Regions from separate parts of the Blautia sp. 1001283B150304_161114_C9 genome, predicted to be linked through region 2. Evidence: predicted binding sites of a transcription regulator. Region 2 holds the regulator's gene; the other holds the start of a gene.

Region 1 (16,654 bases), on a different contig from region 2:
CTAACCTCTGAACAGTAACCAGAAGGAAAGTCATCCGGAGATTATGAATATCAAGAGCTTGAGGATGCCGAGATTACATATTATAATTATTCTGTAGAAGGAAAAGAACTGTATGAGAAGGAAATCGCTGCTTACAATGAAGTTCATCCGAACGTGAAAATTAATCTTGAACTTGTTGGCGGCGGTACAGACTGGCGTTCTACATTAAAGGCTGAGATTTCAAGTGGTCAGGCACCGGATCTTGTGGTTATGGAAGGTGCATCAGATTTTGATACATTTGGCGATATGATTGAAGATCTTAGTGACCAGCCATGGGTGGAGCATATATATGAAAACAATGTCAGTGACTGTAAAGTTGGGGATGCAATAGTTGGTGCACCATCAGGTGTAGTGTGCTATGGTCTGCTGTATAACAAAGCTGTTTTTGAGGCCTGTGGAATTGATGGTTCTACATTAAAGAGTTACGATGATATTGATACAGCTTTTGGCAAAGTTCAGGATGCTATTGATGCAGGAGAACTTGCAGATCAGTTCCCAGATCTTGAAGCGGTTGTTTCACTTCCGGCGGCAGAATCATGGGTACTTGCAAATCATGGTGCAAATCCGGCAATTCAGGCAGAGTTTGGAACTGCATTTGAAACTTATGAAGCGAAGTCTCTTGATTTTAAATATGCAGATGCATTAAAGGACTACATTGATCTGATGGTAAAATATTCTCCTGATGCAGACAAACCAGAAGCATTGGTTGGAGTTGATTATGATAGTGCAATGGGCGGTTCCTTCTGTATTGGAAAAACAGCTGTTATTCAGATGGGACAGTGGGTTGCTCCTGTAATTGATGAAATTGATCCGGAACTTCGTGAGAACATTGGCGTTCTTCCAATGCCTTTAAAGGGAGTGGACGAAGATAATATCTGTTATGGTATTGCTTCCTATTTTGTTGTCAACAAGAATTCAGATGATGCAAAAAAAGCTGCTGCAAAAGATTTTGTAAATTGGCTGCTTATGTCTGATGAAGGAAAAGCATTAATTACTTCTAATATCAGTCTTCCATTTGATAATTTTGCAGATTTTCCATCTGAAAACGTAATCAGTCTTGCATGTGAACCATATGCAAAAGAAGGAAATACGTTCTCATTAGTATTTGGTGGTTATCCAGATGGTTGGTCTGATTTATTAGGCGCTGGAATCCAGAGCTATATTGCCGGGGAAAAAGAGTGGGATGCTGTTGTTGAAGAAGCAAAAGCAAACTGGGCAGAAATGAGATAAAGAAAAGTTTCAGGACAGCCGGAAAACACTCTGGCTGTCCTTTTATGGAGGAAACGATATGCGTAAATCGAAAAAAATATTCTGGCTTTTTCTTGCTCCCTGTTTGATTACTTTTTGTATTGCTGTTGTAATTCCTACAATAACAGGTATTTATTATTCTTTTACAGACTGGGACGGACTCCATTCAAATTGTGATTTTGTTTTTCTGGACAATTACATCAGTGCATTTCATGATATTTACTTTCAAAATGCTTTTGTTTTTACTTTTAAATTTGTAATTATAACAGTGATAGCGGTAAATGCGGTTGCATTTGCAACTGCTATGTTGGTAACTCAGAATATAAAGGGAAAAAATCTATTTAGAAGTATTTTCTTTATGCCTAATCTGGTAGGTGGTGTGCTGGTAGGATTTGCATGGCAGTTTATTTTTTGTGATGTATTTGACAGTATTGGAGAGCTTCTTGGAATTAACTGGCTTTGTGATTGGCTTTCTACTAAGTCTACAGGTTTTTGGGGTTTGGTTATTCTTGTTGTATGGCAGATGAGCGGATATATGATGCTGATCTACATTGCACAGATACAGAATATTCCGGAAAATCTGTTGGAGTCTGCGAGAATTGATGGTGCAAGTTCTTTTCAGTGTTTCTGGAAAATTAAGCTTCCATTGATGATGCCTGCTTTTACTATTGGACTTTTCCTTACTCTTACAAATTGTTTCAAACTGTATGACCAGAATCTGACTTTAACTGGAGGTGGCCCGGCGAAATCTACAGAAATGCTTACTATGGATATTTGTAATACAGCATTTTCAAGAAATATGTATGGAATGGCACAGGCAAAAGGAATTATCTTCCTTGTTGTAGTTGCACTTATTACAGTAAGCCAACTGATGTTTACCAAATCTAAGGAGGTGGAGATGTAATGCAGAGGAAAAAAATAATCTCTAAAACAGTGATTATCTTGTGTTGTATTATACTGGCAGCATTTTTTATCTTCCCGATTTTATTATTGTTTATTAACTCATTTAAATCTTTAAAAGAAATTTATATTAGTGTTCTCCAGCTTCCTAAGACACTAAATTTGGACAATTATATTTCAGCGTTCAAAGAACTGGATTACCTGAATGCCATCAAAAATTCCCTGATCATAACCTGTACGGTAACGGTTGCAAACGTGATCTGCTGTTCTATGGCAGCGTGGGTACTGGTACGATATAAGACAAAAACAAGCAAACTGATATTTACCATTTTTTCTGTTGCAGTGCTTGTTCCATTTCAGTGTGTTATGCTTCCATTACTGGCAGAAATGGGAAAATTAAATATGATTAATATGCCAGGACTGATGCTTGTAAATCTTGGATTTGGTTCTTCTATGTCGATCATTTTGTTTCATGGATTTATGAAAAATGTTCCGGTAGAGTTAGAAGAGGCTGCGTCAATTGATGGTGCCAGCCAGCCAAGAATATTCTTTACAATTGTGTTGCCCCTGATTAAGGGAATTGCAGTAACCGTTGCAATCTTGAATGTTATGTCTCTTTGGAATGATTATTTACTCCCATCGTTGACAATCAACCGAAGTGGAACGCAAACTCTTCCTCTTCGGACTTATCTGTTCTTTGGTGCTTACACAAAGAAATGGAATCTTGGTTCTGCGGCGCTTGTTATGGCAATTATTCCGGTAATTATTTTTTATGTTCTTTGTCAGAAGCACATTATTAAAGGTGTAACTGAGGGAGCGGTGAAAGGTTAAGTTTTACTGGCTGTGATGAATAGTGACGGTTAATACGGAAAAAGGAGATAGAAAATATGTGTTGGACTGTAAATGAAATAAAAAAAGGTGTTTGGCATGTTGATGAGAGTGGATTGAATGCCATGTATGTAGTAAAGGGTAGTAAAATGTCTGCAGTAATTGATGCAGGAACTGGAATCGGTGATTTTAAGGGGCTGGTAGAGTCTTTGGTAGACAATCCCTATGTTGTGCTGATTACTCATGGACATGTAGACCATGCTGGCGGATGTGGTCAGTTTATAGAGGCTTATATTAATGAAAGAGATTATCAGGCTGCGCTGAATATAAAGGTAGAAGATCGAGAAAGATATTTAAAGAATATGGAAAGTGCTGGTGCTGTTGCACCTGGAAGCTTGAGTATTGCGGAAGAACTAAAAAATGATAAGAAACCAGAGTTTCGTTTTATGAAAGAAGGGGACATTTTTGACCTTGGAGATAAAAAGCTGGTTATATATGAGATGACAGGACATACGGCTGGATCTGTATGTATTCTGGATGAAGCGGATAGAATTTTATTTTCCGGTGACAGTGTAAATGATTTGGAACTGATCTGTGCTCCGGCCAAGGATCGAGAGGCTTTACTGAAGAAATGGTATGAGGCTGGAAAAAGAATTTTTGCAAGAAAAGATTCATTTGACATCTGTGGCGGTGGGCATTGTCTGATTCCAATTGAAAAAGCAGAAGAAACACTGACATGTGGGGAAATGATTTTATCTGGTGAATTACAGGCAAAAGTTGAAAAGGTTCATTTTTTCCATGCACCGTTTTATAAGTATAAAGACAGTCGACTTTATAATGGAGATTTTGCAGCATTGCATTCAGAGGATAAATAAAGAGAATTTGAAGCTATTACGTGAGGTGAGTTAATAGTATTGTTTCAAGTGAACTCTAACGGTATGACTAAAAAATTGTATATTGTAAGTATAAAAACACGAAAAATGTCCTTGGTAGCTAACCTGGGACATTTTTCTGTATGTGGAGATGGAATGTCTATGATGTAGTGCGAAGATGAGAAATTGAGTTAAAAACGTGAAAATATTATGAATAAAGGCTCATAAAACGTGATAGTTTTGAAGAAAGGAGGCGGTTCTATGTATTTAAAAAGAAAGATAGATGAGTATCTGCTGGAGTGGAAAAGAAATGAAGAAAGACTTCCGTTAATTATAAAAGGTGCAAGGCAGATTGGAAAAACGGAATCTATTAATCATTTTGCAGAACAAAATTACAGTAATATTGTAAGCATTAATTTTGTTCTGGAACCTAAATATAAAACAATATTAAGTGACGGATATGCTGTTGAAGATATTATGAAAAATATTTCTCTGATAGATACATCAAAAAAATTTATAGCAGGTGACACTGTGATTATTTTTGATGAATTACAGGAGTTTCCGGATATTGCAACTGCCTTGAAGTCCTTCCGGATAGATGGAAGATTTGATGTCATATGCAGTGGTTTCTTGCTTGGAATCAATTACAGAAAAATTCATAGCAACAGTGTGGGATATAAAACAGATTATGAAATGTTTTCGATGGACTTTGAAGAATTTCTGTGGGCGAAAGGATACTCAGAGAAGCACATTGAAGATATCTTGAAACATATGCAGACAGGAACTCCATTTTCAGAAACCGAATTATCAGTCTATAAAAAATTGTTTTTGGAATATTGTGTACTTGGCGGTATGCCTGCAGTAGTAAAAGTATATATTGAAAAGAATCTTTTTACAGATACTCTGGAAATCCAGAGACAGATCCAGATGGATTATGAAGAGGATATCAGAAAATACGCTGAAGGTCTGGATCGGACTAAAATTGTAAGCGTCTATCGGAACGTACCAGTACAGCTTGCAAAAGAAAATAAAAAATTCCAATTAAGTAAAATAGATAAAAAAGCCAGAAGTCGGGAATATATGGGATGTATAACCTGGCTCGAAGATGCAGGTGTGATTTCTGTATGCTATTGTCTGCAGTATCCGGAGCTTCCATTAAAGGGAAACTATGATGACTCAAAATTCAAAAGCTATTATCCAGATACAGGATTGCTGATTGCTTCATTAGATGAGGAAGCACAAGAAGATCTTCGGGCGAATAAAAATCTTGGAGTATACAAAGGTGCTTTATATGAAAATTTTGTAGCAGAGGCGTTTGTGAAACAGGGGCTTGGACTATATTACTATAAAAAAGAAAATGCTACCTTGGAAGAAGATTTTTTTGTAAGAACAAAGGATGAGCTGGTTCCGGTAGAAGTGAAGGCGAACAGGAACCGGTCTAAGTCATTGAGGCAATTGATATCCGGTGATTCTTATAGAGATATTCACTGGGGAATAAAACTTGCAGACAGTAATATTGGAATAGAAGACGGGATTTATACATTTCCATATTTCTGTACGTTCTTATTAAAACGATATCTCAAGGGAAAATGATAGCGTTAACATCAAACATTTTAGAATGCCCCGTGGACTGATCCTCCATGGGGCGTTGTATTAGCTTGGAATGGGAGTGTAACACAAATTGGAAAAGTGTACAATGAAGATTTCACAAATTCACAGGTTCACAAATTCTTCACAAAATAATTAGCACTCACCTCTTGACAGTGCTAATAATAAGTGTTATATTACAACTAGAACAAAGGAAGGGGAACAAAAAGAGAACAAAGAAATAAGTTCTATGAGATTCCTGATAACCTAAGTTCCAAAGAAACAAGGTAAAGATGCATAACTGAGAGTCCATCACATACAGATGAACGGTATAGAAAAGGAGAGATGACTTATGTTGATGCCTAGTATTTTTGGAGAAAATTTATTTGATGACTTTTTTGGAGATTTTCCATTTTATTATGATGACAGAGCAATGAAAGATACAGAGAAGAAACTTTACGGACGCAGAGCCAGCCATATAATGAAAACCGATATCAAGGAAACTGATAAAGGCTATGAACTGGTCGTAGATCTTCCGGGATTTACCAAAGATGAAGTAAAGGCTGACCTGGAGAATGGTTATCTGACTATCAGTGCAGAGAAAGGCCTGGATAAAGATGAGCAGGAGAAAGAGACAGGACGTTATATCCGTAAGGAACGTTACGCAGGTGCCTGTAGCCGTAGCTTCTATGTAGGTAAAGAAGTTGAGAAAGAAGACATTAAAGCAGAATTCAAACATGGTATCCTCACATTATTTGTACCAAAGAAAGAAGCAAAACCAGCAGTAGAACAGAAGAAAACAATTGCCATTGAGGGCTGATGAATAAATATTCTGACTGACCCGTTAAGGGTCAGCCAGAGATTAAAAACAGATATAAAAATAAAAGCTTACACTAAAAGATTGAAGATAAAAGGTTGAAAAAGCCTGTAAAGATAGATTTGGAAAGTAAATCTGGCGAACAGATTTGACATATATAAAATATATTAGAAAAGGAGATATGACTTATGTTAATGCCTAGTATTTTTGGAGAAAATTTATTTGATGACTTTTTTGGAGATTTCCCATTCTATTATGATGACAGAGCAATGAAGGATGCAGAGAAGAAACTTTATGGACATAAAGCAAATCATGTAATGAAAACTGATATCAAGGAAATGAATAACGGATACGAACTGGTTGTAGATCTTCCAGGATTTAAGAAAGATGAAGTTCATGCAGCACTTGAAAATGGTTATCTGACCATCAGTGCAGAGAAAGGTCTGGATAAAGATGAGAAGGAAAAAGAGACAGGACGTTATATCCGCAGAGAACGTTATGCAGGTGCCTGCAGTCGTAGCTTCTATGTAGGTAAAGAAGTACATCAGGACGACATCAAAGCAGAATTCAAACATGGTATCCTGACATTATTTGTTCCGAAGAAAGAAGCAAAGCCAGCAGTGGAACAGAAGCACAGCATCTCCATTGAAGGATAATAGATGTTAAGTTACAGCAACGGGAGGTCAAATCTTTTGGCTTCCCGTTGTTTGCATAATGAGGATTGCAGAAATATGAAGTCAGGAATGATTGCGTTAGAATGTGTTTATGAGGGAAGGTGATGATATTGAAAAGAGACTACTATGAAGTTCTTGGCGTGAACAAAAATGCGGATGCAGCAACGATTAAGAAAGCATACAGAAAACTGGCAAAGAAATATCATCCGGACAGTAATGAGGGAAATGCTTCGGCAGCAGAGCATTTTAAGGAAATAAATGAAGCCTATGATGTTCTGAGTGATGAGAAGAAACGTAAACTGTATGACCAGTTTGGCCACGCTGCTTTTGAAGAAGGTGCCGGTAATTATGGAAATGCACAGGGCAGTCCGTTTGGCAGTGGCTTTGGCAGAGCACAGGGCAATCCTTTTGGCGGCGGTTTCCATGGCTCGTACAGTGATGGCAATGGTTATCATGAATATCATTTTGAGAATGGCGAAGATATGGATGATATCCTGAAGAACATCTTTGGTGGTGGATTTAAGAAGAGTAAATCATCCGGTGGTTTTGGAAGCAGCGGCTTCGGCGGCAGTGGATTTCATGGAAGTGGTTTTGGTGGATTCGGAAGCAATGGAACTGGCGGCTTTGGCGGTTCTTACAGCAGTAAAGGTGAGGATCTTCATGCGGAGGTTACTGTCAGCTTTGATGAAGCTGCTTTTGGTGGCAAGAAGGTTATCCGCCTGCAGAGCAGCAACGGTGGCGTCCAGAATTACGAAGTCAATATTCCGGCAGGTATTGAATCCGGTAAATCTATCAGACTTAAAGGAAAAGGATATCCGGGAGTCGGCGGAGGTGAAGCCGGTGATCTGCTTCTGAAAGTAAACGTTCAGGATAAACCCGGATATAAACGGGAAGGCAGAGATGTTTACACAACTGTAAATATCCCATTTACAACAGCAGTATTTGGCGGTGAGGCGAAGGTTCACACTATTTACGGTGACGTTCTCTGTAACATTAAACCAGGTACTCAGTCCGGAACGAAGATACGTCTGAGAGGCAAAGGTATCGTTGCAATGAATAATCCGTCGGTACACGGTGATGAATATGCAACTGTACAGATTGAAGTTCCGACAAATCTGACACCGGAAGCAAGACGGAAACTGAAAGAATTTGAGCAGGAATGTAATGGAAGCCGCAGAAGCCGTGGATTTGGCAGCGGGAGTGCGGCGTGAAGAGTAATCAGAAATATTTTTGAGAATATAGTGAAGCAATTTTACAGAGAAACGAAAAGGATACATGCACAGTAACATTACCGTGTATGTATCCTTTTAGCATAATAGGGAAAAATATTCTATGAGCTTTTTCTGATATAGAATATTGTTTATCTGGGTTCTTTTCCATCACGGAAGAGCATCATCATTTCCTTGGTCAGGCTGATATTATTGCCCTGATCCGGGATTTTATCACGTTCTACCCACTGTGCCATGGAGAGCTCTTCATGGTCAACGGTCAGGGTATCATCACCGTCCACATCACAGAAGAATCCGAAAAGCAGGGTACCGCTGAAGGACCATGGCTGGCTTTTGTAATAGCGGAGATTCTTTACCTTAAGGCCAACTTCCTCCATTACTTCTCTGTGAACAGTTTCTTCAATGGTTTCTCCGATTTCTGCAAAGCCTGCGATAAGGGCGTAACGCTTAAATCTGCGGCCCTCATATTTGGAAAGAATGATTTTATCTCCGTTTGTGATTCCTACGATTACTGCAGGACACAGGACAGGGTACTCCTGATTGCCGCAGGAAGGGCATTCCATCATACGTTCTTTTTGGCTGTGCAGCATTGGTTTTCCACAGCAGCCGCAGAACCGGCGCTTGCTGTACCACTGGAAAAGCTGATGTCCTGTAACTCCTGCAAATGCCAGATGCTGTGGCCGGGCTGTCCGAAGATTTCGTATATCCTGGAATTCGTAATCTGGAAGAAGGGTGGTATCCAATTCCGGAATCAGATAGAAACGCTGATCATCGATAGAAAACAGATAAATATACTTGCTGTAGAGATCTGAAACTTTTTCCTCCAGATCCTGAAAACGTGGAAAATAAATATCTGCTTCCCGTTCCTGATGTGGAAGAAGAATACTGCCTTTTTCGTAGGCAAGGATAAAACTGTTCTTATCCGGGGCAGAAGGTTTGTATTCGTTGTGGTAAGTGTGTGGTGCGATATCCTGAATCATAGTAATGTTCCTTTTCTGTTACTGCTGCCGCAGAGTTGTTCTGTGAAATATATTACAGGTGCGGAAGTGAGCAGTAATCTATTTTTTATTAAATGAGCAGGCAATCCTGCAGGCAGGATTGCCTGTACATAGTATATTACGGCAGTTTTAGAAAAACAAGAGAAGATGTCCAATTGCCGCAGGCAATCTGGAATGAATTGTTACTGTTCACTGATGATATCCCGCGAGGTGTTTTTTGTGAGCGAAGGTCACAGAAAACCCGAGACATACCGCGCGAATTTATGCGATTAGCATAAATTGAGTTTGCAAAGCGTGTTGCTGAGAACGGAGTGAACAGTAACAATGAATTTTGGCTACGTTACTGTGAACGGAGTGGACGGTAACATTTTGGCTTGCATGTCTCGGGATATTAGCAGGGAGCAGTAATACAGTAACATAAGAAATACTGAAAAAAATAAAAAACGTATTGCACTTTGAAAATGAGAGTGGTATAATCAGCTTAACAAATTGGTAATACCAAAAACGAAATGAGTAATACTTGAATGGAGGGATTTTACAGTTATGGGATATGTAAAATGGAGTTATGACACATTAAATACTTTTTGCCACGACGTATTTCGTAAATTTGGTTTTAATGAAGAAGAGACGAATATCATCAAGGATGTTTTGCTTACCGCAGATCTGTACGGGATTGAAAGCCATGGAATGCAGAGAATGGTAAGATATGATAAAGGAATTGAGAAGGGAACCATCCATCCGGATGCTAAACCTGAGGTCGTATTTGAGACACCTGTATCAGCAGTGATCGACGGACATGACGGTATGGGACAGCTGATTTCCCATTTTGCAATGGAGAAAGCTATTGAGAAGGCGAAGAAAACAGGTGTCGGATTTGTATCTGTAAGAAACTCCAATCATTTCGGTATTGCAGGATATTATGCGGAAATGGCTTCCAAACAGGGCTTACTTGGTATGGCATGTACCAACTCGGAAGCAATCATGGTACCTACCTTTGGACGAAAAGCAATGCTTGGTTCCAATCCCATTGCAGTGGCAATGCCGGCAGAACCTTATCCATTCCTTTTTGATTGCTCCACAACAGTAGTTACCAGAGGAAAACTGGAAATGTATAATAAGATGGGAAAACCACTTCCACAGGGCTGGGCTCTGGGAGCAAATGGTCAGGAAAGCACAGATGCCCCGGATGTACTTGCCAATATTGTTGCCAAGAAGGGCGGCGGAATCATGCCACTTGGCGGTAATAAAGAGGTAAACGGAAGTCATAAGGGTTACGGTTATGGAATGCTCTGCGAGATTTTCAGCTCCATCTTTTCCATGGGTGTTACTTCTGATAAATGCTGTACATTTAAAGACAAGACAGGTATCTGTCATGGATTTGCTGCCATTGATCCCGCAATCTTCGGAAATGCAGATGATATCAGGGCACATTTTTCCGAATATCTGGAAACTCTTCGTCAGAGTCCAAAGGCAGAAGGCGCAGAGCAGATTTATACTCATGGTGAGAAGGAAGTATTTGCAGAAAAAGAGCGCAGAGAGAATGGCATTCCTGTAAATGACAACACAATGGTTGAGCTTGCCAACCTCTGCAATTATCTGAAGGTTGATTTTGGCTCTTACTTCAAGGGCTATGAACTGCCGAAGGACAGTAAGTTCTTTAGTGGTAATTATTAAATAAGCGCCCATCATGCTGATAACCATAACTATAGAATATATCATATAAAATTACTTTTTTTGAGACGCCCGTTTATCAGCATGTGGAAATAAAAAGAAACTGCATAATCAGATACGACCGGTAGAATTTACAGATCGTATCTGATATGCAGTTTTTTGTTTTCTTTAATTTTCTTCAGTATTCTTCGGACAGTTATGAGCATTCATGTCATCGTTGTCTGTCATAAGATATTTGCGGATTGCAAACAGAACTGCGATACTGAGTACGCCAAGAAGAGTTTCTGCTGGCCCGAGGTGTTCGACTACCATCTGACGTGCTGTGGCAAACATCAGAACCTCAACAACTGTCTGTGCGGAATGCTGGCAGAGCATTTTTACAAATTCCACGCCTACTACCAGAGACAAAGCCTGGGAAAGGAAAGTGCTGAAAAATTCTGTATCCATGGACATAACAGAAGTATCTGCAACCTCCATGATCAGCCGGAAGCCTGCCAGTGCGATCACCAGCAGAATTACCATAGAAAGAGCAATTTCCGCGTAACGTGAAATATTGTAAATGATTGTGTTAAAGTGTTTACGAATGTTATGGTTAACCTGTCGTTTGGGGCTCATAACTGTGAGTCCTTTCTGTTCTGTTGTATATGGTGAATGTAAAGAAGCGTAACTGTTTATAGTGTTATGAAAAAGATTAATATAAATAATCTTTATTTACATAACCATATTTGCAGAGTTTCTGGGAGTAAACATACCAGTACTGTGCATCAGTTGTATCCACAAGCTGAACTGTATCGCCGGAATATAACTGTCCGATCTCGTTGGAAGAGTCGTAAGCCTTCGCAGAGCGCAGAGCCAGATAACCGGTAGCAACACTGACTGTTCTGGTGGCATATGTGGTTGTTCCGCCAATCAGATAATCTTTATTTACATATCCGTTTTTTCCTAACTTCTGAGAGTAAACGTACCAGTACTGGGAATCGCTGGTGTCGATAAGCTGAACTGTATCGCCGGAATACAGCTGTCCGATCTCATTGGAGGAATCATAAGCTTTTGCGGAACGCAGAGCCAGATAACCCTTGGCAACACTGACAGTCCTTGAATCTCCGGAAGAACTCTGTGCACTGGCAGCAGTATCGCCGCTGTAATATAAGTAATCTTTATTTACATAGCCGGATAAGTTCAGTTTCGGAGAATAGACATACCAGTACTGAGGATCACTGCTGTCAGAAACTGTTACAGTATCACCGGAGTATAACTGTCCGATCTCGTTGGAAGAGTCATAAGCCTTTGCAGAACGCAAAGCCAGATAACCCTTGGCAACACTGACAGTATAAGAACCGGACGAACTTGTCGGCTGTGATGAGAGGAAATACAGGTAATCGTTATTTACGTATCCGGATCTGTTCAGTTTTGGAGAATAGACGTACCAGTAATCACTGGTGGTATATTCTGTAACTTCAACAGTATCACCGGAATACAGCTCGCCGATCTCGTTGGAGGAATCATAAGCCATGGCAGAGCGCAGAGCCAGATACCCTTTACTTACACCTACCTGATAAGTGTCAAATGCCATAACGATCTGTGAGCTGCAGGGTACAGATACAGCAGCAATCGTAGCTGCAAGAATCATGGGAATTGCAATATTTTTTCTTTTTTTCATAGTGAATCCCTCCTTTGGTTTATAATGTACTCTGAGAGTACATTATTTAATTATAGTAATCGTAAATCGTTCTGCTTAAGGTAGCGATCGTATTCTGTGCGGAACCGGCACTTGAGAGATTCTGGGACATAAATACGATTACTACGTCATTTTTGGAATCATAGATGATTCCGGCATCATTTTCCACGTTGTCAAGTTCTCCGGTTTTATTTGCGGTTTTGACTCCTTCCGGAAGCTGTGCGGGAATTTTGTTACAGCGTGTCTGTGCCTTGAGCAGATTAAACATATCAGTGGCATGGGTGTAGCCGGATGTATCCTGTTTATAAATCTCCTGCAGGAGATGACCACAGTCTCCTACAGATGTGTAGTTATCATCATTCTCATTGCTGGCAAGGAGCATACGTCCCATGTGAGTCTGGCCATAGCCATGTGCCTGGCAGAAACTGTTGACAGCCTGCATACCTGCTGCGGAATCACCGCCGCCAAGATAAGTTGTCAGGGTATTGGCTGCATCGTTATCGCTGACTGTGATCATGGAGTACAGATTGGAGTCTACAGAATCCCTGCCGTATTGTCCGGTTATCTGATCATAATTCTCGTAGACAGCTCCCATGATATAGAGCTTGATCAGGCTTGCAGCCTGCATTTTCTGATCATTAAGACTGCCCTCGGTTCCGTTTACAAGATCGGATATGAAAACAGCCCAGGTTCCGTTTTCAGCGGGAAGCTGACTCTGAACCTGTTTTAAAATTGTCTCCAGTTTCTCATCTGTGACCGGTTCTGAAGATGTGCCTGCCCCGGAACCGTTAAAGACGCTTTCAGAACTCTCTGAAGATGAAGAAGGGGAAAGCATTCCCTGACCTTCTACGGATGTTTCCGCGGCCTCTGTATTTTCAGCAGCATGACTGCTGTATGCAGGAGTAACAAGAAGGATGAGCGATAGCAGAGGTATTAATAATTTTTTTGAAAACATTGCGTTCACCACCTGTTAAATATTTACTGTAAAACATTCGGAATCTGTTGATCTGTTATATAAACCGTATTTCTTCATGTTTAGATAAATCAGGTTTAAAAGTCTTATTGTGCAGGCACAAATGGTTTTTAAAATCTGATATCTGTATGTACAAAATTATACAGTGTTTAGAGTTGTGTTACAAGTGTATTTACGGTTGATTTTAAAATTTATTATATGGCTGCCGGTTACTGTTGGCACAATACTTGAGATGCGTTCATACAATTTGTAGGAATGCGAGCGTGAAAAATCCGCATATCTGATTATATATTTTGGATTGTATAAATGCTACAATAAAATCATCAGAAACGAGATAAAGAACGACAAATTAAACAAACCAATGTGGGAATGTGGGGGCATTTTCATATTGCACGAGGAGGTAGATTATATGTTAACACCGAAACAGAATATGCTGGAAGTTATAAAAGGCGGAAATCCTGACAGATTTGTTAATCAGTATGAAGCAGTACAGCTTCTTTTTCATCCGTTTATGTTTACAAACCCGCTGCTTCAGCCGGGACAGGAAAATGTAGTGAATGCATGGGGGGTAACCAATACTTTCCCGAAAGGAGTTCCGGGTTCTTTTCCTGTACATACTCCTGACAAGATCGTGGTAAAGGATATTGAAGACTGGAAAGACTATGTACATGCACCGTCTTTGAAATTTACCCAGGATCAGTGGGATATGGTGAAGGCTCAGTATGATGCAGTTGACGGAGAACAGGCATTTAAAGCAGCTTTCGTTGCACCGGGATTATTTGAGCAGACTCATCATCTGTGTGAGATCAGTAATGCGTTGGTTTATTATATTACTAATCCGGATGAAATGCATGATCTGATCAAATATCTGACAGAGTGGGAACTGGAACTTGCTGAAGGTATCTGTTCCAACCTTCATCCTGATGCATTATTCCATCATGATGACTGGGGTGGACTGGACAGTACATTTATGAGTCCTGCAATGTTTGATGAATTTTTACTTGAGCCATATAAAGAAATTTACGGATATTATCACAGCCATGGCGTTGAGCTGGTTATCCATCATTCTGACAGTTACGCAGCAACACTGGTTCCTTCTATGATTGAGATGGGGATCGATGTATGGCAGGGATGTATGGAAACCAATAATCTTCCGGAACTGATCAGGAAATATGGCGGAAAGATCAGCTTCATGGGCGGTATCGAAAATCGTGCAGTTGATTTTGAGGGCTGGACAGATGAGAATTGTGATGCAGTGGTACGTCGTGTCTGCGAAGAATGTGGAAACAAATACTTTATTCCATGTATCGCTCAGGGTGGCCCTGGTTCTGTTTATCCGGGTGTTTATAAATCTCTCTGTGATTCCATTGACAAGCTGAATGAAGAGAAATTTGGCATTAAGGCATCTGAATCTACAAGGCTTCCATGGCAGATTATGTTCTGATCTCAGGTGTTGCAGAGGATGATGCTATGGAGGTGTTTGAAAATGATTATTATTGGTGAGAAAATTAATGGTTCTATCCCGATCGTTGCAGAAGCGATCGCGAAAAGAGACTCTGAATTTATTAAAGCAAGAGCAAAGCTTCAGGCGGAAAGCGGAGCTACTTATATTGACTGTTGCGCTTCTGTTCCGGAAGCGGAAGAAGTGGAAACATTGAAATGGATGATCGACTGTATCCAGGAGGTTACAGATCTTCCGATCTCAATTGACAGCCCGAGTCCGGATGTTCTGGCACAGGCTTATAAGTTCTGTAAGAAACCTGGAATTTTTAACTCTGTATCAGGAGAGGGACATAAGATTGATACGATTTTCCCGATCATGGCTGAGCCGGGAAATGAGGGATGGCAGGTAATTGCGCTGCTGAGTGACAATACAGGTATTCCGAAATGTGCAGCAGACCGTCTGAAAGTTTTTGACAAGATCATGGCGAAAGCGAAAGAGTACGGAATTGCTCCGGACAGGATTCACATTGATCCGCTGGTTGAGATGCTTTGTACTTCTGAGGATGGTATTGCAACGAATATTGAGACGATCACAAGTGTACGTGAGCAGTATCCGACCATTCATATTACGGCAGCAATCAGTAATATTTCCTTTAATCTGCCGGTTCGTAAGCTGATTAATTACGGGTTCCTGGTACTGGCAATGAATGCAGGACTGGACAGTGGAATTATGGATCCGACAAATAAGGATATGCTTGGACTGGTTTATGCAACAGAAGCATTACTTGGTCTGGATGATTATTGTATGGAATATATAGGGGCTTACAGAGAAGGCTTAATTGGTACAACAAAGAAGAAGTAGGTTGAATCTGCAGAAACTGTGTAAATGAATTAAGTGGTTGGAATCTGAAATTGAGAAATAACAGGAGGATTTGATTATGTCTAAGATAAATGAAGTTGCGGAATTAGTTGAAAAAGGGAAAGCGAAATTAGTAGGACCGGCTGTACAGGAAGCCATTGATGAGGGTGATGATCCGGTTGCGATTCTGAATGATGGTATGATCAGTGCGATGTCTGTAGTTGGTGAGAAATTCAAAAATGGTGAGATCTTTGTTCCGGAGATGCTGGTTGCAGCTCGTGCTATGAAGAAAGGTGTTGAGGTTCTGAAACCGCATCTGGCATCTGGTTCTACAGGTGCACTTGGTAAGGTTATCATTGCTACGGTTTCCGGTGACCTTCATGATATTGGTAAGAATCTGGTTGCCATGATGATCGAGAGTGCCGGATTTGAGGTGATCGATCTTGGAGTCGATGTTCCGGCGGCTAAGATTATTGAGTGCTATAAAGAGAATCCGGATGTTAAGATCATTGCTCTTTCTGCGCTGCTGACTACTACTATGCCGGCTCTGAAGGAGACTGTTGAGGCGTTGAATGCGGCGGATTTCAGAGGTAATATTAAGGTTATGGTTGGCGGAGCGCCGATTACAGAAGCTTTTGCTGAGGAAATTGGTGCTGACGGATATTCTGATGATGCGGCTAGTGCGGCGTCACTGGCTAAGAAGTTGGCGGCTTGATCTGATTGCTTGTGCGGGTTTAGTATAACATGAAAATATTATGAGGGGACTGCTCTGGGGAGTGGTCCTTTCGTGTATTTTGGGATTTTTGGGAGTGTGTTATAATGGAAAAAAGGGGACGCT
Region 2 (16,654 bases):
CAGGCAGATATACAGTGGATTACCTGTAATGTGGGAACATGCCATATCCGGCATGGGAAATGCGCATAACTGCGCACCTAAGTTACAGGCGTATCCGCCGATATTCAGTCTGACGCCTAAAGCGTCTGGAAGCACGTGACTTCAGTCATGTGAGGATAAAGTTTTTAATTCACGATTTGAATATGTATTAGAGTTTTTTTACACGTTTTAGAGGAAACCTGCTAATATTTAAGTGACACGAAACCTTACAGAAATGTAAGGTTTTTTCATATAATGTAACCTGTTTCGATGGCAGAAGCCGTAAAAAATCCTTATACTTACGGTATCAATTAAAAGAAAGGAGCCCCATTTATGGCTTTGCTTGAAGTTACAAATATCAAAAAAATATACAGTACACGTTTCGGGGAAACAAGGTACAGGCGCTTTCAAATGTTACATTTTCTGTAGAGGAAGGTGAGTTTGTCGCGATTATGGGGGAATCTGGTTCCGGTAAGACAACCTTGCTGAATATTCTTGCGTCTCTGGATCGTCCGACATCCGGAGAGGTTCTTCTGGAAGGAAAAAATATCGTATACCTTACAGAAAAAGAAATATCAGCATTCCGAAGGAAAAATCTTGGATTTGTTTTTCAGGATTTTAATCTGCTGGATACCTTCAGCCTGAGAGATAATATTTATCTTCCACTTGTTCTTACAGGAGAAGATTATCGTGAGATGGAACAGAAAATCCGCCCGATTGCGCAGGCTCTTAAGATCACAGAGCTTCTGGATAAATTTCCATATGAAGTTTCCGGTGGTCAGAAACAACGTGCTGCTGTTGCAAGGGCGTTGATCACGAATCCCAAACTGACTCTTGCGGATGAACCGACGGGCGCACTTGATTCAAAGGCGGCATCAGCACTTCTTTCCGTATTTGGTGAAATCAATGCAGAGGGACAGACAATCCTCATGGTCACACACAGTGCACAGGCAGCCAGCCATGCGTCCAGAGTTCTTTTCATCAAAGACGGAGAAGTTTTTCATCAGATATACAAAGGCAGTAAATCGCGTCAGGAAATGTATCAGATGATTGCGGATACGCTTACGATACTTACGACAGGTGGTGAGCAGCATGCATAAGGGAATTTTTTCCGGACTTGCAAAACAGAATATCCGAAACAACAAAAGCACATATATTCCATACATAATCACCTGTATTTTCTGTATTGCAATGATTTATATGATGGAATTTCTGCGTGACTGCCCGACACTGGATCAGGCAGTGCGTCAGGCGGATGAAGTGCGTATGATCGTGTTTACAGGAGAGATAGTCGTAGAGATCTTCTGTATTATTTTTCTGATCTACAGTAATAGTTTTCTGATGAAGAGAAGGCAGAAAGAGATAGGTCTTTATAATATTCTTGGACTGGAAAGAAATCACATTGGAATCGTAATGTTTCTTGAAACGATCATTACCTCAATAGGTTCATTTGCCGGCGGTATTGCAGCCGGAATTATTGGAAGTAAGCTGGCACTTCTTTTGCTGTTAAAGCTGCTTCATATCCCTTCAGTGCTTGGATTTTATATTTCAGTAAAGGGGATTTTTACCTGTCTGTTCATGTTTGGCATCGTATTTTTGATGATTCTGTTTCTTAACCTTGCGAAAATTCATTTAAGCCGTCCGGTAGAATTACTTCGCGGTAATAATACCGGAGAAAAAGAACCGGCAGCAAAATGGCTTATGGCATTGATTGGTTTTATCTGCCTTGGCGCAGGTTATTACCTTGCGGTTACGACTGAATCTCCAATCAAGGCAATTACGATATTTCTTCTTGCTGTTATTCTTGTTATGGCAGGGACTTATCTGCTTTTTACCGCAGGAAGTATTGTGATTCTGAAGTTTCTCCGACGCAGAAAGAGTTTTTATTACAGGACTGGAAATTTTATCAGCATATCGGGAATGCTTTATCGAATGAAGCAGAACGCAATCGGTCTGGCAAGTATCTGTATACTAAGTACAGGTGTTCTGCTTATGATTTCCATGACAGTTTCCATTTATTTCGGAATGAATGATATTATGCTGAATCGCTATCCGTATGATGTTGATATGTCTGTTACCAGCATAAGCGAAGATGAATGTCAGACCGCAATAGAGGCTTTTGAAAAAGCTATTGCGGATAATAAAGTTCCGGTAGAAAAGTCTGTGGAGGAAATCTATCTGGATATCGTATGCAGCAAAAACGGTGATCAGATTCTGATAAAACCAGCAAATACTATTCGAAATTCTGATTCGGTACTGGTACTTTCTCTTTTGAATCAGGCAGAATATGAAAGACTTACAGGAATTTCTGCAAATCTTAAGGATGGTGAAATTTTTGCATGGTATCCTTCAGCTGTGCAGAAAGATTCAGTTACTGTTGATGAGACAGAATTTACAGTGAAAAAATGGCTGGATAAGAATCCCCTGACCTGTGGCGAAGATGCAGTCAGTGATAATGCAGTGCTGGTTGTTACAGATGAAGATTTTAAGAAATTTGATGAGATGCGTACAGAAATGTATAAAGGCGTTTCTTCTGCTCCTGCGGGAGAGGATCTGACACTTCATCTTGGTCTGGATATTACCGGTTCGGAGACAGATAAGATTGATTTTGGAACCCCGGTAATGGAGGTTGTTAAAGACTTGAAGAAAAACGGAGGCCTGTCAGAAAACTCATGGATAACTTCCGGAATCCGCCAGCAGGAATATGAGTCCTATTATGCGGATAATGGTTCTCTTTTGTTTATCGGAATCCTTCTCGGTTCTCTTTTCCTTATGGGAACAGCTATGATTATTTATTATAAACAGATTTCTGAAGGATATGAAGATCAGAAACGATTTGAGATCATGCAGAAGGTTGGATTAAGCCGCCGGGAGGTCAGAAGTTCTGTCCGCAGACAGATTCTGATGGTATTTTTTCTCCCGCTGTTAATGGCAATGCTTCATATTACCATGGCATTTCCAATGATCCGAAGAATGCTCCTGCTCTTTGGAATGACAAATACGAAGCTGTTTATTGGATGTACGGCGGGAACAGTTCTGATTTTTGCTGTTGTGTATGGGTTGATTTATCTTATGACGGCGCGTTCTTACTATCATATTGTAGAACGCAAATAAATATCAGGGTCAGAAGATTCTTAGATTATTCGTGTTTATACGATGAGATTTTGGAAACTTCTGACCCTGATATGTTTATTTATATTTTATGATTAGATAGAATTTTTCAGTCAAAAAGAATGAGCGTATTAGAGTGTGTTTGAAAAATCATTCAGCATTCCTTTTTTTCTTAACCAGAGCATAAATCCAACACAGAGAATCAACTGTAATATAGAGGACATCGGTGTTGCCAGCCCGATATGGAACAGAGAGATATTCGGCTGGATACTCATAATGTAAGATACCGGCACTCTGACGCAGAATGCACCAAGAATTCCCTGTATCATAACTGAAGTAAACAGTAACGTTATCTGCACTTCAGCCTTATATTTCCACTGTCAGTCTGGATCACCAGATTTCCGCCCGTTCCTTTTTGTGTGTAAGAAAGATCACAGTCATCCTGGTCTTCCACCATCTTACCGGTCAGCGCATCATCTACATTGATATCTCCCATATCAGTATTCACCTGTATGTTCCATGTGCGCATCACGTCTTCTTTACCAATAAAACAAAGATCACCCATATCCGTTTTCACTTTCAGATTATTGAAATCGCAATTTTTAAAAAATACATCTCCTGAATCCGTCTGAACGGCTCCATTTTCGATTTCGCATCCATTCAGCAATATATTGCTCATATCCGATTTAATATCTGCAAGCTTCCATTTCTGACCTTCCGGCACGTAAATTGTTACCACATTTTCATCTGTAGTAAGTGTTCCTTCACCCAAAAGACCCGACAAAAATCCGATATCAACATGATAATAAGTCTTCCCATCATTGTTATTTTCCTGAATCCTTAATTTACCATCCTTTACCTGATAACTGATCGGATCCTTTTTCTGATCGGATGCCCGATAAGAAATATAACAGTACTGATCATCTGAACTGACTACTTGCAAATTCATATCTGTCATGGAGATGTCTGCTGAGTCGAAATCATCAAGCTTTGTTTTCTCAAGAACCATCTCATTATCGCTTTTTTTTGCAGCTCCATCCATTTTGTTTAAATCTGCTGATTTCACATATTTACTTCCACCGCTCGCAACACCGATGCCCGTCAAAGCTGCACCACATACACAGCATCCGACTCCTACTGCAAGCCATGCCTTTGCCCATCTTTTCATCGTTCTAACCTCTCTCTCTTTCTGCCTGTGATCCGGCGTACCAGCTTCGCAATCAGCATGCTGCTCCATTTACATAGATATACGCACAACAGTACACCAAGGATGCCAGCGCCCACAGCCAACAGCCCACTTCCTGTAAGCATTGCAAAACCGCTCATAGAAAACGGAACTGCCAGTATACCGCGGATAAGGATTTTCCCGCCAATAAGCACCAGACATGCCGTAAATAAAACTACACATAACAAAATTGCAAATACACACACAACTAATGCAAGAACGACTGCAGCAAACGCTGCCAGAAGCGGAGCTCCTACCGGTGCTGCAAATAATACCAATAGCGCTATCCATACCACATGTTTTCCGGAACCTTTCTGTTCTGCTCTGGTCTGTCCATCTGTTTCATAATTCTGATGATCTTCTATTTTCTTATTCAGAAGATTCGCCATCAGTTCTCTGGCAGCCTCCTTCGGCGTACCAAGTTCTTTCATCAGTTCTTCTGCTCCTTCCTCATCTGTCTCCTGAAAATACTCGGTAAAATATTCCATTGCATCTTCATAGTCCTGTCTCGGAAGCTTCCGCAGATATTTATGCAGCTGGTTTAAATATTCCTCTTTGCTCAACCTCTTATCCTCCCTTCAATAATCCCATCTACAGTGTCTTTGTAGATTTGCCATTCATTGCTCAGATATGCAATCTGTGCCTTGCCTTCTTCTGTAAGGGAATAGTATTTTCTCTTTCTTCCCTGATACTCCTGCGAATAGGTAGTCAGATATCCTGCAATTTGTAACTTCTTCAATATGGGATAGAGCGTAGATTCTTTAATGTCAGCAGCCTTCTTCACTGTCTGACTGATCTCATAGCCATAAGAATCCCTGCTTTCTACCACTGACAGTATCATATATTCAATCAATAATGCTGATACCGGAAAATACATAGAATCACCTCCTGGTATATATGTAAAATATTTATATATATAAATTTTACATATACTATACTTCGATGCTACCACAATGTCAATACATATATAAAATTTTTATATATATTTTTCGGAGCTCAATCGTTATGGTATCTCTGGACAATCTGCAATGGATTTCTGATATCAAACTATTCATTTGACTATCTTTTGGAGTGTGTTTGAACATATCGGTATTTCGTGGAGTCTGACTCCAATATGCATGACCTCATGTGGTCATAAAAATATGCGCATCAGCCGTAAAACTGATGCGCACATAAAAATTATTTTACTGTAACTGTAATCACTTTATATACACCATTCTGTGCATATACCCATATCTTACAGTTTCCCTTTCTCATAGCTTTGATTACACCATCAGATGTCACAGTTACTACTTTTGTATTACTGCTTTCATAGTAGAGCCTTGTTAAACTTATCAATATTATACTGTTCCATATTTACCAGAGCCAGATCCAGAGTGTCATCCTGTACCAGATTGCAGGCATGGACAGAGCCATATTCCTTCAGAACAACAGCAATTTCCGAATATCGCCGGTGAAATGCGGTGAGAAGCTCAGGGAAAAAGACGGTGCTCAGCATAGGCGGGATCCCAATACGAAGAGGAGGCTTCACTCTCGCCATACTGGAGTAATCTGCTTGAAGCTCGTTGCAGTATTGAAGAATGTAAGTGGCTTTGTTATAAAGCTCTTCGCCTTCTTCAGTAAGGATCAGTCTGTTTCCTTTTCTATAAAAAAGGCTGATGCCGAATTCAATTTCCAGGTCGCGGATAGCAACGGACACAGTGGGCTGCTTTTTTCTGTATACGAAATTCAAATAAATAGTAACTTTAATACTTTGCGTACAAATGATTATGCCACTGCTGAATCTCTTTTCTCTGCCTTGAAATAAAAAAATTATCCTGCAGGTATCTTTCTTGTCCTTCGCACACTGCTGAACTGTCTTGATTGCATTATTTTATGGAATTGCTATAGGCATTGAATTTTGGCAGGGAAAGATTATCTGAAAACTGAAAAATGAGTATAAAAAATAAATATAGGGCTGTTGCAATGACGGAAAATAAGGTATGATATCTGCAGAAGCATGATACATGTTTCCATAACTCGGGTGAAGTAAATGAAAAAGGCAATAATCTGTTGAGATATCTTCACCGGACAGACACAAAATCATTTGGAGAAAGTTATATGAAAAAGTTTAAGTTAAATGTACAGAGACATATCTGCATTTTATTATGCCTTATTTTATATATTACTGTGCTTCCCCTTCCTGTATCAGCAGAGGAAGCAAAATCCAAAACAGTCAGAGTAGGCTGGTATGAGGGAACTTATAATACCACAGAAGCAGACGGTCAGAGGAGAGGCTACAGCTACGAATACCAGCAGGCAGTAGCTGCGCATACCGGATGGAAATATGAATATGTGGAGGGAAGCTGGGCAGAACTGATGAGTATGCTGAAAAATGGACAGATCGATCTGCTGGGAGGCATTTCCTATACAGAGGAACGTTCCACTTCCATGCTTTTTTCAGAATTGCCTATGGGAGAGGATAAATATTACCTGTATGTGGATACTTCTAATACAGATATCTCCACTTCAGATCTGACTACATTAAATGGAAAAAGAATCGGTATGCTGCCGAATGCACTTCCTGCCGAAATGTTCCATGAGTGGGAGAAAAGTCATGGAGTGAACACGCAGCAGGTTGATATTACCGGTGCAGATGATATTCGTCAGAAATTGAAAAATCATGAAATTGACGGATTTGTTTTAAATGAATCTCCACAGTGGGAAAGAGACGATATTTCACCAGCTATTCTGATTGGTGGCTCCTATAACTATTTTGCAGTCAGCAAAAAACGCCCGGATCTGAAAGAAGAGCTGGATCAGGTAATGCAGAAGATAGAGAGGGAGAATCCTTTTTATAAAGACGATCTTTATAAAAGGTATCTCTCCGCAAATTCCCTTGAAACTCTTACGGATGAGGAGCAGAACTGGCTGGAACAGCATGGGGCGGTCCGGATTGGATATCTGAAAAATGATGTGGGTATCAGCCTTGTGGATACGGAGTCAGAGAAACCGGTAGGAATTATTAACGATTATATTAGTCTGGCTTCTGGCTGTCTGGGAGAAAAAAACATAGAATTTCAGTTGACAGGCTTTGATTCTCAGGAGGAAGAACTGCAGGCATTAAAGGATAGCAGGATTGATATGATTTTTCATATGAATCAGAATCCATATGAAGCTGAGCAAAACGATGTTATATTGTCAAATACTGTTTTTGAAGTCAATGTTGCAGTACTCACCGGTGTTAAGAAGTTTGATGAAAATAAAGAGAATACAGTAGCAGTGAGCAGGAATAACCTGCTGGGGAAGTGGTATATTTCTTTTAACTATCCTTTCTGGAAAATAAAGGAATATGACTCATCTGCTGAGGCCGATAAAGCAGTTCAAAGTGGAGAGGCAGACTGCTTTGTTGCGAAGGCAGGACAGTCATTAAAGACACTGGAGGACAGCAAAATGCGCAGTATTTTTCTTACGAAATCCGGCGCTTCCTGCTTTGCGGTCACCAGGGAAAACACAACATTAATGAATATCCTGAACAAAACCATTCAGACTCTGCCTGATTCCAGACTTTCCAGTCAGTTTTGCGTATATGAAAACGCACCTGGCAAGGTTACTCTGGCAGAATACATAAAGGATAATCTGTGGGTAGTTTCCATTTGGTTTGTAAGTGTGGTCTTGATTATTGTGTGGATTATAGTTTATCTGCTGATACAAGCGAGAAAAGCCCAGATTCAGGCAGAAAAGGCCAATGCCGCCAAATCAGATTTCCTTTTCAATATGTCTCACGATATCCGGACACCCATGAATGCCCTGCTGGGATACAGTGAGCTGATAAAAAGGGAACTGACTGATCCGAAACTTCTGGATTATCAGGAGAAGATGGAACAGTCCGGAAATCTGCTTCTGTCTATTATCAATAATGTGCTGGACATGGCCCGGATTGAAAGCGGTAAGGTGGAACTGGATGAAGATTATGTGAAAATCAGAGATATTTATCAGGGAATTTACAAAATTTTCCAGGCGGAAGCGGAGAAAAAATGTATTCACCTTAAGATGGAATACGATGTCAAGCATGAGCACGTAATCTGCGATGAGACGAAGAACAAGGAAATTTTCCTCAATCTGATCAGTAATGCGGTAAAATATACAGCTTCAGGGGGAAGAGTTACCATAAGGATCACAGAGCTTGACTGTGACAGGAAAGACTATGTGCGGATACGGACTCAGGTAATTGATACAGGTATCGGAATGAGCGAAGAATTCCTTCCATCTCTCTTTGAGGCTTTTGCCAGGGAACGAAATACAACAGACGGAAAGATTGCGGGAACAGGTCTGGGAATGCCGATCATAAAGAAGTATATTGATATGATGTACGGAACTATTGAAGTAGAAAGTAAGCAGGGAGAAGGAAGTAAATTTACAGTTACCCTGGAATACAGGATTGCTGATAAGAGTTACTATGAACGGGCTACGGAAAAATTTTCAGATATGGATGAAACCAGGATCAGCGGAAAACATATTTTGCTTGCAGAGGATAATGATCTGAATGCAGAAATCGCAGAGTTTATCCTGGAGGATATGGGACTTATAGTTGACCGTGTTGAGGATGGAGTTCAATGTGTGTCAAGGATAGAACAGAAACCGGCAGGCACCTATGACCTGATCCTTATGGATATCCAGATGCCGAACATGGACGGCTACAGGGCAACTGAGATGATCCGCGGACTGTCAGATAAAGACAAAGCCACTATTCCAATCATAGCCATGACAGCCAATGCCTTTGAGGAAGACAGAAAAAAGGCACTGGCAAAAGGAATGAACGGACATATTGCAAAGCCTGTTGATGCAGAAAAAGTTGAGAAGACTATTTGTTCGGTTTTAGGCAGCCAGAGTGAACAGTAACGCGACACGTTAAAGTACAGAACAGGTATTCGCTTGCTCTGTACTTTTTTTATATGGGATGATATACTGAAAATATAACCATATTAAACATATTTCAATTTTTGATAAGTGAAATTTGATTAAAACAGGAGAATATTATGGATCATTTTGAATTGCATTCCGAGTACAAGCCAACTGGAGATCAGCCTCAGGCAATTGAACGTCTGGTCAGAGGCTTTAAAGAAGGCAACCAGTTCGAAACTTTACTGGGTGTCACCGGTTCCGGCAAGACATTTACCATGGCGAACGTCATCGCCCAGCTAAACAAACCAACCCTCATCCTCGCCCACAACAAAACTCTCGCGGCGCAGCTTTACGGTGAGATGAAAGAATTCTTCCCTGAGAACGCAGTGGAATATTTTGTCTCCTATTATGACTACTATCAGCCGGAGGCTTATGTCCCGTCTTCAGACACCTATATTGCCAAAGACTCCTCCATCAATGACGAGATTGACAAACTCCGTCTCTCTGCCACAGCCGCGATGTCAGAGCGGAAAGACGTAGTGGTCATTTCCTCCGTTTCTTGTATCTACGGATTGGGTTCCCCTCAGGAATTCTTTGACATGATGATCTCTCTGCGTCCGGGAATGACCAAAGACCGGGATGAGGTAATCCGGGAACTGATCGACATTCAGTACACCAGAAATGAGATGGACTTCCACCGAAGCACCTTCCGTGTCCGTGGAGATACTTTGGAAATTTTTCCTGCCAACAGCTCCGATACAGCTGTGAGAGTAGAATTTTTCGGAGATGAGATCGACCGTATTTCAGAAATTGATGTACTGACAGGAGAAATCAAATGCCAGCGTTCTCATATCAGCATCTTCCCTGCATCCCACTATGTAGTGCCAGCAGAACAGATCCAGAGAGCAGCTGTAGCAATAGAAGAAGAATTAAAAGAACGTGTAGAGTATTTCAAAAGCGAAGACAAGCTTCTGGAAGCCCAGCGAATCTCAGAACGCACCAATTTCGACATTGAAATGATGAAAGAAACCGGATTCTGTTCAGGAATCGAAAATTATTCCAGACATCTGTCAGGATTAAAGCCCGGACAGCCGCCATACACACTGCTGGACTATTTTGGAGATGACTTCTTACTTATTATAGATGAATCTCATATCACAGTACCTCAGGTAGGAGGAATGTACGCCGGTGACCAGAGCAGGAAGCAGACACTGGTAGACTACGGATTCCGGCTTCCTTCAGCCAAAGATAACCGCCCCTTAAGCTTCGAGGAATTCGAATCCAAACTGGATCAGGTCATGTTTGTATCTGCCACTCCGGGACAATATGAGTATGATCATGAACTTCTCCGTGCAGAACAGATCATCCGTCCAACCGGACTTCTGGATCCGAAAGTAGAAGTCCGCCCTATTGAAGGCCAGATCGATGATCTGATCGGAGAAGTAAACAAAGAAGTGTCAAAGAAACACAAAATCCTGATTACCACTCTCACCAAACGAATGGCAGAAGACCTGACAGAATATATGAAAGAAGTAGGAATCAGAGTCCGTTATCTCCATTCCGATATCGATACCTTAGAACGTGCCCGCATTATCCGTGATATGCGTCTGGATGTCTTTGATGTACTGGTAGGAATCAACCTCCTTCGAGAAGGCCTGGACATCCCGGAGATCACCTTGGTAGCAATCCTGGATGCAGACAAAGAAGGTTTCCTCCGTTCCGAAACCTCCCTCATCCAGACCATCGGACGAGCTGCCCGAAACAGTGAAGGCCATGTAATCATGTACGCAGACAACATGACCGATTCCATGCACAAAGCCATCACCGAAACCAACCGCCGCCGAACCATCCAGGAAGCCTATAACAAAGAACACGGAATTACTCCGACTACTATCAAAAAAGCAGTCCGCGACCTTATAGCCGTATCCAAAGCAGTAGCTGAAACCGAAGTCCGACTCCAGAAAGACCCAGAGTCCATGACCCGCAAAGAACTCACCAAACTCATCGCCCAGGTAGAAAAACAAATGCGTGCCGCAGCCGCAGACCTCAACTTTGAACAGGCCGCCGAACTCCGCGATAAAATGATCGACCTGAAAAAGAACCTGGATACTTTAGACAAATAATGTTTCTTAATCCAGCCCATCAGAGTGTGAAATCCTGCGTCAGATATCTTCATTGCCTTTTGCACTCTGCTGAACTGCCTTAAATGCATTATTTACGAGGATTGCTATAGAAGAGGCGATTCGCCTCCAAGGCGAGAGCCCCGCCTATATGATCGTCCTGAACAGCCAGCGGGGAGAAATTATTAATATTGTGTGCATTTGCAGGATGCTTAGAGATACTTAGTCTGCAGAAATCTGCGTTATGAGCCGGCTGCATCACCTGTCTGAGCGGAGTCTGCGACGGAGCGAGTTTGATAAGCCGGCTCATGCCTTTAGCAGATTTCTGCAGACTTAGTATCTCTTAGCGTCCGAAACCGCACGCAATATTAATAATTTCTCCCCGCGTCCCTTTCTATAACATAATCTTAATAACCCCTATTGTTCATAAAATAACAAAAAATTCACAAAATAATATTGACAAACCAAATCAAGAGTGCTATCTTATGAGCATAAGGTGTTAGCACTCCTAAAACATGAGTGCTAACAAACCAAAAACAAAGGCAGTAAAGGAGTGGAACTTCATGGATCAGGAATTAGATGATCGTAAAAAGAAAATACTAAAAGCCATCATCAAAACCTACATGGAAACAGGCGAACCGGTGGGTTCCCGGACCATTTCCAAGTTTGCAGATTTAAATGTAAGCTCTGCCACCATCCGGAATGAGATGTCAGACCTGACAGATATGGGATATATCGTACAGCCCCACACCTCAGCCGGAAGAATTCCTTCTGATAAAGGTTATCGCCTCTACGTAGACGAGCTGATGAGAGAAAAGGAATCAGAGGTTCAGGAAATCAAAGATCTCATGATCGAGAAAACCGACAAACTGGATAAGATGTTGAAACAGGTAGCGAAGGTACTTGCCTCCAATACCAACTATGCAACAATGATCTCTGTTCCACAGTACAGCGGAAGCAAGATTAAATTCATCCAGCTTTCCCGTGTGACACCCCTTCAGCTTGTGGCAGTAGTAGTGAGTGATAACAATGTCATCCGAAACCAGATCATCAATCTGGATGAGGAGATGGACGATCAGACAATCCTGAAATTAAATCTTCTTCTTAACACCAACTTAAATGGGGTGCCCATTCAGGATATCAACCTGGGAATGATTGCCCGCCTGAAAGAACAGGCAGGTGTACATGGCTCTGTGGTTGGCACAGTCCTTGATGCAGTGGCAGACACCATCCAGGTAGACGAAGACGATATGCAGATATATACTTCAGGAGCAACCAACATTTTCAAGTATCCGGAGCTTGCAGACACAAGCAAAGCGAGCGAGCTGATTTCAGCATTTGAAGAGAAGCAGGATCTGGTAGACCTGGTGAAAGAGAGAATGTCTGATACAGAGAACACAGGAATTCAGGTGTACATTGGTGATGAGATGCCGGTGCAGACCATGAAAGACTGCAGTGTAGTCACAGCCACTTACGAACTTGGAAAAGGAATGCATGGTACCATCGGTATCATCGGTCCCAAGCGTATGGATTATGCAAACGTAGTTGACAGCCTGAAGGCTTTGAAAGTCCAGCTGGACGAACTGATTAAGAAAGAGAGTTAGAAAGGCGGTAATAGAGAGTGTCAGAAGAAACAAAGAACACAGCTCAGGAAGAAGAGACAACAGATACTCCGGTAACAGAAGAAACTGTTGAGAATGAACCTGAAGTTGTAGAGAACGGCGAAGCAGAAACAGAGGAAATCCCGGTAGAGGACGGAGACGAGGAAGCTTCCCAGGATGACAAGAAAGACAGCAAATCAAAAACTTCTTTCTTCGGCAAGAAGAAAAAAGAAAAAGATAAATTTGAACAGCAGATTGAAGAACTTACAGACAGGCTGAAACGAAACATGGCTGAATTCGATAACTTCCGTAAGAGAACGGAGAAAGAGAAATCCAGCATGTATATCATCGGAGCCAAGGACATAGTTGAGAAAATGCTTCCGGTTGTGGATAACTTCGAGAGAGGTCTTGCACAGGCACCTGAAGGAGATTCTTTTGCAGATGGCATGAAGATGATCTACAAACAGCTGATCACCACATTAGATGAGCTGGGCGTGAAACCGATTGAAGCAGTGGGTAAGGAATTTGATCCGAACTTCCACAACGCAGTAATGCATGTGGAGGATGAAGAAGCCGGTGAGAATATTGTGGTAGAAGAATTCCAGAAGGGTTACACCTACAAGGATTTCGTAGTCCGCCACAGTATGGTAAAAGTAGCCAACTAATTTACATGAAAATATAGAATATATCAAATCTAGTTGAAAATAAACAGGAGGAACAAGATTATGGGAAAAATCATTGGTATTGACTTAGGTACAACAAACAGCTGTGTAGCCGTAATGGAAGGCGGACAGCCAACAGTTATCGCTAATACAGAAGGCGCAAGAACAACACCATCAGTTGTCGCTTTCACAAAAACAGGAGAACGTCTTGTAGGTGAACCTGCAAAACGTCAGGCAGTAACAAACGCAGAGAGAACAATCTCTTCCATTAAAAGAGAGATGGGTACTGACTATCGTGTAACAATCGACGACAAGAAATATTCCCCACAGGAAATTTCCGCTATGATTCTTCAGAAACTGAAAAAAGATGCAGAAGGATACCTTGGTGAGAAAGTTACAGAAGCAGTTATCACAGTTCCTGCATATTTCAATGATGCTCAGCGTCAGGCAACAAAAGATGCCGGTAAAATCGCAGGTCTTGATGTAAAACGTATCATCAACGAGCCAACAGCAGCAGCTCTTGCATATGGTCTTGACAATGAAAAAGAACAGAAGATCATGGTATACGATTTAGGTGGCGGTACATTCGATGTATCTGTAATCGAAATCGGTGACGGCGTTATCGAAGTACTTTCCACAGCAGGTAACAACCGTCTTGGTGGTGATGACTTCGACCAGAAAGTTACAGATTACATGCTTGCAGAGTTTAAGAAAGCAGAAGGCGTAGACTTAAGCAATGATAAGATGGCACTTCAGAGATTAAAAGAAGCTGCAGAGAAAGCAAAGAAAGAGCTTTCTTCCGCAACAACTACAAACATCAATCTGCCATTCATCACAGCTACAGCAGAAGGCCCGAAACACTTCGATATGAACCTTACAAGAGCTAAATTCGATGAATTAACACATGACTTAGTAGAAATGACAGCAGAACCGGTACGTCGTGCACTTTCAGATGCAGGTATCACAGCATCTGAACTTGGCCAGGTACTTCTGGTTGGTGGATCTTCCCGTATCCCGGCTGTTCAGGATAAAGTAAGACAGTTAACAGGCAAAGAGCCAAGCAAGAACCTGAACCCGGATGAGTGTGTAGCACTTGGTGCTTCTATCCAGGGTGGTAAACTTGCAGGTGATGCAGGCGCAGGTGATATCCTTCTTCTGGATGTTACTCCACTGTCACTGTCCATCGAGACAATGGGTGGTATCGCAACAAGACTGATTGAGAGAAATACTACAATTCCTACAAGAAAGAGCCAGATTTTCTCAACAGCAGCAGACAACCAGACAGCAGTAGATATCAACGTTGTACAGGGTGAGCGTCAGTTTGCAAAAGACAACAAATCCCTTGGTCAGTTCCGTCTGGACGGAATCCCGCCAGCACGTCGTGGTGTTCCGCAGATTGAAGTTACATTTGATATCGATGCAAACGGTATCGTAAATGTATCTGCTAAGGATCTTGGAACAGGTAAAGAACAGCACATCACAATCACAGCTGGTTCTAACATGTCTGATTCCGATATCGACAAGGCAGTAAAAGAAGCTGCTGAGTTTGAAGCACAGGATAAGAAACGTAAAGAAGCAATCGATACAAGAAACAATGCTGATTCCATGGTATTCCAGGTTGAGAATGCACTGAAAGAAGCCGGAGACAAGATCGATGCTAATGATAAAGCTGCTGTAGAAGCAGACCTGAACGCACTGAAAGATTTACTGTCTCAGACTGCAAATGCAGAAGAGATGACAGATTCTCAGGTAGCAGATATCAAAGCTGCTCAGGAGAAGATGATGGAAAGTGCTCAGAAGCTTTTCGCTAAAATGTATGAGCAGACACAGCAGGCAGGCGGCCAGGCAGGACCGGACATGAATATGGGCGGCGGTGCAGCAGGCAGCACAGATGCAGGAAACAACGATGATGTTGTAGATGCTGATTACAAAGAAGTATAATGTGACATTTCTGTAAAAGCAGAGATTTGCAACGGAAATATCAATAATAACTGTTCAGTGGGAGAGTCTCTCTCACTGAATAGTTGTGTTATAAATAAAACGGGTATAGGATTAAAATCATGGCTGATAAGAGAGATTATTATGAAGTCTTAGGCGTGGACAAAAGCGCCGATGACGCAACACTTAAAAAAGCATATCGTAAGCTGGCCAAGAAGTATCACCCGGATGTAAATCCAGGAGATAAAGAGGCTGAGGCGAAATTTAAAGAGGCAACAGAGGCTTACACCATCTTAAGCGATCCGGAGAAGAGAAAACAGTATGACCAGTTTGGCCATGCGGCTTTTGAAAACGGTGGCGGAGGTGCCGGCGGCGGCTTCGGAGGTTTTGATTTTAACGGTGCTGATATGGGTGATATCTTCGGCGATATTTTCGGCGATTTATTTGGTGGCGGCAGCAGAAGCAGACGTGCCAATAATGGTCCGATGAAGGGAGCTAATCTCCGCGCACGCGTAAATATTACTTTTGAAGAAGCTGTCTTTGGCTGTGAGAAGGAACTGGAGATCGTACTGAAAGACGAGTGTACCACCTGTCATGGAACAGGTGCGAAGCCGGGTACTTCACCGGTAACCTGTCCGAAATGTCATGGAGAAGGTCAGGTTGTTTATACACAGCAGTCCATGTTTGGAATGGTGCGTAATGTACAGACTTGTCCGGATTGTCATGGATCAGGTAAGATCATCAAGGATAAATGTACTTCCTGCCGCGGAACCGGATATACGTCTTCAAGAAAGAAGATTCAGGTATCTGTACCTGCAGGTATTGACAATGGTCAGAGCATCCGCATCCGTGAGAAGGGTGAACCGGGTACAAACGGAGGTCCGAGAGGCGATCTGCTTGTAGAAGTAAATGTTGCACGTCATCCGATCTTCCAGAGACAGGATATGAATATCTTCTCTACTGCGCCTCTTACATACGCGCAGGCAGCACTGGGCGGTACTGTACGTATCAACACAGTGGATGGAGAGGTTGAATATGAAGTGAAACCCGGAACTCAGACAGACACAAGGATCCGTCTGAAGGGAAAAGGTGTAC

Evidence for each region. The regulator HrcA, encoded in region 2, represses chaperone genes, less so after heat shock. The targets are predictions, from matches to a motif close to TGTTAGCACTCNNNNNNNNNGAGTGCTAACA.
Region 1: the regulator HrcA is predicted to act here: its motif matches at 5,629-5,659, upstream of I4V44_RS08345 (Hsp20/alpha crystallin family protein).

The regions. Positions count from the first base shown of each region.
Region 1 covers NZ_JADPGO010000012.1:88,130-104,783, reverse strand. The annotation lists gene I4V44_RS08370 (ABC transporter substrate-binding protein) at 73-1,269, shown strand; gene I4V44_RS08365 (carbohydrate ABC transporter permease) at 1,328-2,191, shown strand; gene I4V44_RS08360 (carbohydrate ABC transporter permease) at 2,191-3,018, shown strand; gene I4V44_RS08355 (MBL fold metallo-hydrolase) at 3,075-3,890, shown strand; gene I4V44_RS08350 (ATP-binding protein) at 4,149-5,480, shown strand; gene I4V44_RS08345 (Hsp20/alpha crystallin family protein) at 5,827-6,294, shown strand; gene I4V44_RS08340 (Hsp20/alpha crystallin family protein) at 6,480-6,947, shown strand; gene I4V44_RS08335 (J domain-containing protein) at 7,073-8,176, shown strand; gene nudC (NAD(+) diphosphatase) at 8,326-9,174, opposite strand; gene I4V44_RS08325 (Ldh family oxidoreductase) at 9,736-10,866, shown strand; gene I4V44_RS08320 (phosphate-starvation-inducible PsiE family protein) at 11,032-11,478, opposite strand; gene I4V44_RS08315 (SH3 domain-containing protein) at 11,555-12,523, opposite strand; gene I4V44_RS08310 (serine hydrolase) at 12,570-13,496, opposite strand; gene I4V44_RS08305 (vanillate--corrinoid protein methyltransferase) at 13,924-14,958, shown strand; gene I4V44_RS08300 (methyltetrahydrofolate cobalamin methyltransferase) at 15,001-15,819, shown strand; gene I4V44_RS08295 (corrinoid protein) at 15,896-16,531, shown strand.
Region 2 covers NZ_JADPGO010000030.1:29,487-46,140, reverse strand. The annotation lists partial or broken gene I4V44_RS13870 (ABC transporter ATP-binding protein) at 352-1,118, shown strand; gene I4V44_RS13865 (FtsX-like permease family protein) at 1,111-3,132, shown strand; gene I4V44_RS13855 (DUF4097 family beta strand repeat-containing protein) at 3,479-4,297, opposite strand; gene I4V44_RS13850 (DUF1700 domain-containing protein) at 4,294-4,917, opposite strand; gene I4V44_RS13845 (PadR family transcriptional regulator) at 4,914-5,231, opposite strand; gene I4V44_RS18590 (hypothetical protein) at 5,534-5,638, opposite strand; gene I4V44_RS13835 (LysR family transcriptional regulator) at 5,664-6,053, opposite strand; gene I4V44_RS13830 (ATP-binding protein) at 6,455-9,235, shown strand; gene uvrB (excinuclease ABC subunit UvrB) at 9,373-11,361, shown strand; gene hrcA (heat-inducible transcriptional repressor HrcA) at 11,922-12,962, shown strand; gene grpE (nucleotide exchange factor GrpE) at 12,980-13,624, shown strand; gene dnaK (molecular chaperone DnaK) at 13,685-15,562, shown strand; gene dnaJ (molecular chaperone DnaJ) at 15,682-16,654, shown strand, end outside.